DNA from 3 places in the Rhizobium sp. WCS2018Hpa-16 genome. Region 1 is predicted to be linked to each of the others. Evidence: predicted binding sites of a transcription regulator. Region 1 holds the regulator's gene; each other region holds the start of a gene.
The links. The regulator PhoB, encoded in region 1, activates phosphate uptake and scavenging genes when phosphate is short. The targets are predictions, from matches to a motif close to TGTCATNNANCTGTCAT.
Positions count from the first base shown of each region.

Region 2: the regulator PhoB is predicted to act here: its motif matches at 1,159-1,175, upstream of RQI55_RS05680 (UDP-2,3-diacylglucosamine diphosphatase).
Region 3: the regulator PhoB is predicted to act here: its motif matches at 997-1,013, upstream of RQI55_RS18645 (PhoX family phosphatase).

Region 1 covers NZ_JAVTIX010000002.1:363,719-365,898, forward strand. Annotated here, with positions in the region: gene phoU (phosphate signaling complex protein PhoU) at 67-783, shown strand; gene phoB (phosphate regulon transcriptional regulator PhoB) at 815-1,498, shown strand; gene RQI55_RS07915 (cold-shock protein) at 1,861-2,070, shown strand.
Region 2 covers NZ_JAVTIX010000001.1:1,129,944-1,132,123, reverse strand. Annotated here, with positions in the region: gene RQI55_RS05685 (NADP-dependent malic enzyme) at 1-1,011, opposite strand, end outside; gene RQI55_RS05680 (UDP-2,3-diacylglucosamine diphosphatase) at 1,229-2,056, shown strand; gene dgcA (N-acetyl-D-Glu racemase DgcA) at 2,060-2,180, opposite strand, start outside.
Region 3 covers NZ_JAVTIX010000007.1:85,783-87,962, reverse strand. Annotated here, with positions in the region: gene RQI55_RS18645 (PhoX family phosphatase) at 1-934, opposite strand, end outside; gene RQI55_RS18640 (hypothetical protein) at 1,141-1,329, opposite strand; gene hisN (histidinol-phosphatase) at 1,540-2,180, opposite strand, start outside.

The sequences.
Region 1 (2,180 bases):
CCACGCCACCCCGCCTGAGCCTTCGAGCGCTTGGCGGGTGGCGTCATCTAACTGGAGAATTCGAACATGCCGACACCAAACCATATCATGTCCGCCTATGATGACGAGCTGAAGTTCCTCACCCGCCGGATCGCCGAAATGGGTGGTCTTGCCGAACAGATGTGCGCCGATGCTGTGCGTGCGCTGGTCAATTCGGACTCGGCCCTGGCGCAGAAGGTCATCTCTGACGACACCATTCTCGATCACGCCGAGCGCGAAATCGGCGACAAGGCTATCGTGACCATTGCCAAGCGCCAGCCCATGGCTGCCGACCTTCGAGAAGTTATCGGCACGCTGCGCATCGCCGCTGATCTGGAGCGCGTTGGCGACCTTGGCAAGAACACAGCCAAGCGCGTTCTCGCTGTTGCCGGCACAGGCGTTCCGCGCAAGCTGGCCCGCGGCATCGAGCATCTCTCCGAGCTTGCTCTGGTGCAGCTCAAGGAAGTTCTGGATGTCTATTCGACCCGTTCGGTTGAAAAGGCGCAGGCCATCCGCGAACGCGACGAGGAAATCGACGCGATGTACACATCGCTGTTCCGCGAATTGCTGACCTACATGATGGAAGATCCGCGCAACATCACCACCTGCACGCATCTTCTGTTCTGCGCCAAGAACATCGAGCGCATTGGCGACCACGCGACCAACATCGCGGAAACCATCTACTACATGGCCACTGGCAGCCAGCCTGAAGGCGAACGCCCGAAGGACGATAGTTCCAACACGCTCGGTGCCGTAACCGAGTGAATTCTCTAAACGACTGGCGGAGTCTCTAGCCATGGTGCCCAAAATCGCAGTTGTCGAAGATGAAGAAGCCTTGAGCGTTCTGCTTCGCTACAATCTGGAATCCGAAGGTTACGACGTGGATACCATTCCGCGTGGTGACGAAGCGGAAATCCGCTTGCAGGAACGCACGCCGGATCTGTTGATCCTCGACTGGATGCTTCCTGGCGTCTCCGGCATCGAGCTTTGCCGTCGTCTGAGAATGCGCCCGGAAACCGAGCGGCTGCCGATCATCATGTTGACGGCACGCGGCGAAGAAAGCGAGCGCGTGCGTGGTCTGGCCACAGGTGCGGATGACTACGTCGTCAAGCCGTTTTCAACGCCTGAGCTGATGGCGCGGGTCAAGGCCATGTTGCGCCGCGCCCGGCCGGAGGTTCTGTCCTCCGTGCTGAAATGCGGTGATATCGAGCTGGATCGCGAAACGCATCGCGTTCACCGCAAGGCCCGCGAAGTGCGGCTCGGACCAACCGAGTTTCGCCTTCTCGAATTCCTGATGGTGTCTCCCGGTCGCGTCTTTTCGCGCTCCCAGCTTCTCGATGGTGTCTGGGGTCACGATATCTATGTGGATGAGCGAACGGTGGACGTCCATGTCGGGCGCCTGCGCAAGGCACTCAACTTCTCCAGCATGCAGGATGTGATCCGTACCGTGCGCGGCGCCGGATACTCCATGGAAGCCTGACCAACGCACCGGGGCTGAAACGTCTCCCGTATGGTCTCAAAATCTCATGCACCGCTCCCACAAGGGGCGGTGTTTTGCATTTGGCATAATGGATATCAATGCGTTAGCGCCGCTAGATGCCGCCAGTAACCGGAGTGACCTGCACAGCTTCTGAGTGTTGATTTTATGTTTCTGTAATTTAAAGTTTGACTCAGTGGCCAGAAGGCTCTATGTATTGGTCATCGATCTTTTGCTTGCTGAGCTTTGGTTACCGCGCGATTAGCACCGCGCTTTGAACTAACCCTTCCTTTCAAAAAAATCGCTACACCGCATACAGGACTCACGTTCTGTGACTTATAACTTATGCTTTGAAAGGGTTCATTATGACCACAGGCACAGTAAAATGGTTTAACTCCACCAAGGGCTTCGGCTTCATTCAGCCAGACAACGGCGGCGCCGATGCATTCGTGCACATTTCCGCTGTTGAGCGTGCAGGCATGCGCGAAATCGTAGAAGGCCAGAAGCTTTCCTACGATCTCGAGCGGGACAACAAGTCCGGCAAGATGTCTGCCTGCAATCTCCAGGCTGCTTAATACGGGTATCGACTTTCCTTTGACCACGGATGTACTGGCATTGTCGAAAGTTTGAGACCACCGAGGTCAGGCATGTTGCCTGGCCTTTTTTTATGCCGCAAGTCGGCCAC
Region 2 (2,180 bases), on a different contig from region 1:
TGGGAAGCAGAGGACGTTGTTGACCTGGTTCGGGAAGTCGGAACGACCTGTGCAGATCATCGCATCCGGGCGCGCGCTGCGTGCCAGTTCCGGCATGATCTCAGGGTTAGGATTGGCGAGTGCCAGAATGAGAGGCTTTTCAGCCATGCGGGCCAGAAGCTCCGGCTTCAGAACGCCAGCGGCAGACAGGCCGAGAAACACATCGGCGCCATCAATGGTTTCGTTCAGGACGCGCTTGTCGGTCTTCTGCGCGTAGATCTCTTTCCACTCATCCATCAAGGTGTTGCGGCCCTCATAGACGAGGCCTTCAATGTCGTGCACCCAGATGTTTTCGCGCTTTGCGCCTAGCACGACCAGCAGGTTGAGGCAGGCGAGGGCTGCGGCACCCGCGCCCGATGCAACGATCTTAACGTCACCTATTGATTTGCCAGCCAGTTCTAGCGCGTTCGTCACGGCAGCCGCAACGATGATGGCTGTGCCGTGCTGATCATCGTGGAAGACGGGAATATTCATCTTGGCGCGAAGCTGGCGCTCTACTTCGAAACACTCCGGTGCCTTGATGTCTTCTAGGTTGATGCCGCCGAAGGTGGGCTCGAGCGCCGAAATGGTCGACACCATGTCATTGACGCCGGGTGCGTCGATTTCGATATCGAAAACGTCGATGCCTGCGAATTTCTTGAACAGGACGGCCTTGCCTTCCATGACTGGCTTGGAGGCCAGTGGACCGATATTGCCAAGGCCCAACACCGCCGTGCCGTTGGAGATCACAGCAACCAGATTGGCGCGTGCCGTATATTCGGCAGCCATTTCAGGGTTTTCGTGAATGGCCAGGCAAGGCGCAGCAACGCCCGGAGAATAGGCCAGAGCCAGATCACGCTGGTTGCCAAGCGGCTTGGATGCCTGGATTTCGAGTTTTCCGGGGCGAGGATAACGGTGATAGAAAAGCGCCTGTTCTTCCAGATCCGCATTGGGGTTCTTGTCTTGCGTCTTGCCCGTGTCCTGAGAACTCATTCTATCACCGCTTTATTTCAAGTTTCTGGGAGGCCTTTGCATACAACAATCAGACAGTGCGTACAGCCGTTTATTTCATCTGGACTGCGCAAAATCCGTACATTCGAAGTTGCGTAAAAAGCACGTCGATCAACGGAAATGGCGCTTTGTCATCTTGCTGAAACACGAGTCTGGTTTTGCAGAGGGAGAAAGTTGCCGAGACAGAGGGAACAATTCCATGGCCGCGCAAACCGAAGCCAGGCAGTTCAGAACGCTTTTCATCTCAGATGTGCATCTTGGCTCCAAGGCGGCCAAGACAGATTTCCTTCTGGATTTCCTGCGCCATCACGAGGCTGACACGATAATCCTTGTTGGTGATATCATTGATGGCTGGCGCCTGCGCCGCAACTGGTACTGGCCGCAGGGCTGCAACGATGTGGTGCAGAAGCTGCTGCGCAAGGCTCGCAAGGGTACGCGCATCGTCTATATTCCGGGAAACCACGATGAATTTCTCCGGGAGTTTCCAGGCACGCATTTCGGCGGAATAGAAGTTGCCGAGCGAATGATCTACGAAGCGGCTGACGGCAAGAAGTACCTCGTCATCCACGGCGATGAGTTCGACGTGGTGGTTCGCAACGCCCGTCTGTTAGCTTATCTGGGCGATTGGGCCTATGACGCGGCAATTGCCATCAACGTTCTGCTCGCGGCCGTGCGCCGTCGCATCGGCCTGCCTTACTGGTCCTTCTCCGCCTGGGCCAAGCTTCAGGTAAAGCATGCGGTCAACTTCATTGGCGAGTTTCAGCGTGTGGTGGCAGATGAGGCCCGCCGCAACAATGTTGATGGTGTCATCTGTGGTCATATCCACCACGCCGTTATGGAGGACATAGACGGTATCCGCTATATCAACACCGGCGACTGGGTGGAGAGCTGCACCGCCGTTGCCGAGAATGCCGACGGCACCTTTGAGCTGATTACGTGGATGAAGTCCGACGACCAGCTCGAAACGGCGGTGCGCGAATTGGAGCCTGTCAATATTGCTGGGCTGATCGGCCAGCGGGCAGCGTGATGTTCAGCCCCAGAGCTCCGGCTGTGGCGGGAAAACGAGTGATCCTTCATAGCGAAGGCCCGGAACACGATCCCGCGCCAGCAGGAGCGGACCGTCGAGATCGGCAAAGGCCGTGTCCTGAGCA
Region 3 (2,180 bases), on a different contig from region 1:
AAAGATCGAAACGGTCGTAGAAGTTGCCCCACTCATAGCCGCCTTCCGGCACGCCATAACGCTTGTAATTGGCGGCTTCCTTGTGGCCTTCCGGTAGCTTGCCGGTGAAGTAACCGTGGAAGTTTTCTTCCGCCATGATGTATGTGCCCCAGGGCGTTACGCCGCCGGCACAGTTGTTCAGGGTGCCGATGGCGCGGGTGCCCGTCGCATCTGCTGATGTTTTCAGGCGATCATGACCTGCGGCAGGGCCGGTGATTTCCATGGGCGTGTTGGTGGTGATGCGGCGGTTGTACTTACCATCCGTCACGACCTTCCACTTGCGATCGACCTTGCGGATTTCGACGATGGTGCCGCCATGGGCTGCCATTTCGACATCCACCTGCTCCTTGCTGAGCGCACCCTGCTTGATCTTGCCATCCACGACCTTGACGAGGCCCGGGAACATCAAATGAGGGTTGGTGTATTCGTGATTGACGACGAGCAGGCCGTGCTCGCTCGACCCGTCCAGCGGAATGAAGCCGACATAGTCGTTGTTGTAGCCAAACTGCCTGCTCTGGGCCTCAGCGGTCTGCTTGGTCGGATCGAATTCGGGAGCGCCTGGCAGCACCGCATCGCCCCAGCGCAGCAGGATATCGGCGTCATAACCCTCTGCCACGTGGTGGGTGGCATCGACGCCAGCTTCCACCTCGGTGAAGTTGAAGGCGGAGCCGCCCTTGCTCTGGGCGCGGGCTTCATCGGCGGTGATCAGGGCGACAGGGCTGATGGTCGCGGCAATTGCCGAAACGGCAAGGGAGCCCTGCAGAAAATTGCGACGTGAGAAGCGTTGGCTGATGATTTCGCCCATTGTGGGGTTGGCACTTGCGTTGTGGCCGTCACCATCTGCGTCTTCTAGTTGGGTAGTCGGGAATATCTTCTGGGGACAGTGCTCGTTCATCGGTTAGCCTCTTTGTTAAAACGCGCCCCTAGTCTGGAGCCGTTCTAACCTAGAGTTACAACATTACAGGTTTGCGACATTGCAGGCTTTCGCCGTGGATATCTGGCCGGGCCTGTGTTCGACACGGCTGTCAGGCTCCGCGTCTCTCCCCGGAAACGCGATGTCGCTGACGGCAAACCAACGATGTTTGTTGTGGTAGGAAAAGGTTAGAGTTTTAGCGGCGTCGATTTGACGGCTTTGGCAGTGGACTCGACCAACTGCGGCGCAGCCACATGTGTGGTGCCCAGTGGTGCGATGGCGGCAATCAGCAAAAGCGCGAGGATGGTGACGATGAAGAACACAGTCCAGTTTTCGCGTTTTTCTTTAACGGTATTCCCACTCCAGTCATATGCCATAGCGATCCTCGCCCTTTTAAGTACATTATGATGAAAGAGTACAACGTTAGAGTGCCGTAGTATGGTTAATCAAAGGTTAACGGCTCTGTCAATTCCCTTTTATACTGGAGTGCAGATTTGCGATTGCCATGTGGATATGTTCAGCGGCGATGCGCAAAAGGCAACTCTTGCGCGCATCGCATCAACTGCGAATGAAGGGTGTTGTCAGCCTCAAGCCCCGGCCAGCAGGGCCAGCGCCTGTTCATGCACGGCCTTGCTTCCGGCGGCGATGATGCGGCCCGCAGCTTCCGGCCTTCCGCCATCCCAATTGGTGATGATGCCGCCAGCCTGTTCGATGATAGGAATGAGCGCGCCGACATCGTACGGCTTCAGGCCCGATTCAATGACGAGATCCACATGGCCACCGGCCAGTAGGGCATAGGCGTAGCAATCCACACCATAGCGGAACAGGCGGACCTTTTCTTCCACCGCGCCGTAGAGCTTCGCTTCACCCGGTGTGAAGATATGCGGCGATGTGGTGAAGAGTATGGCGTCCGAGAGGGATTGGCAATTGCGCGTTTTGATCTGCCTGTCGCCGCCGGTGCCGAAATACCATGCGTTTTCGCCATCGGCAAAATACCTCTCGCCGGTGAAGGGCTGATCCATGACGCCCATGACGGCGCGACCTGACGATTGAAAGCCGATCAATGTTCCCCAGACTGGCAGGCCCGAAATGAAGGCGCGGGTGCCATCGATGGGGTCGATGACCCAGACATGCTCCCGGTCCGTGCCGACGCTGCCATGTTCTTCGCCCAGAATGCCGTGGTCCGGAAAGCGCTCCGTGATCAGCGCGCGGATGGCGGTCTCTGCTG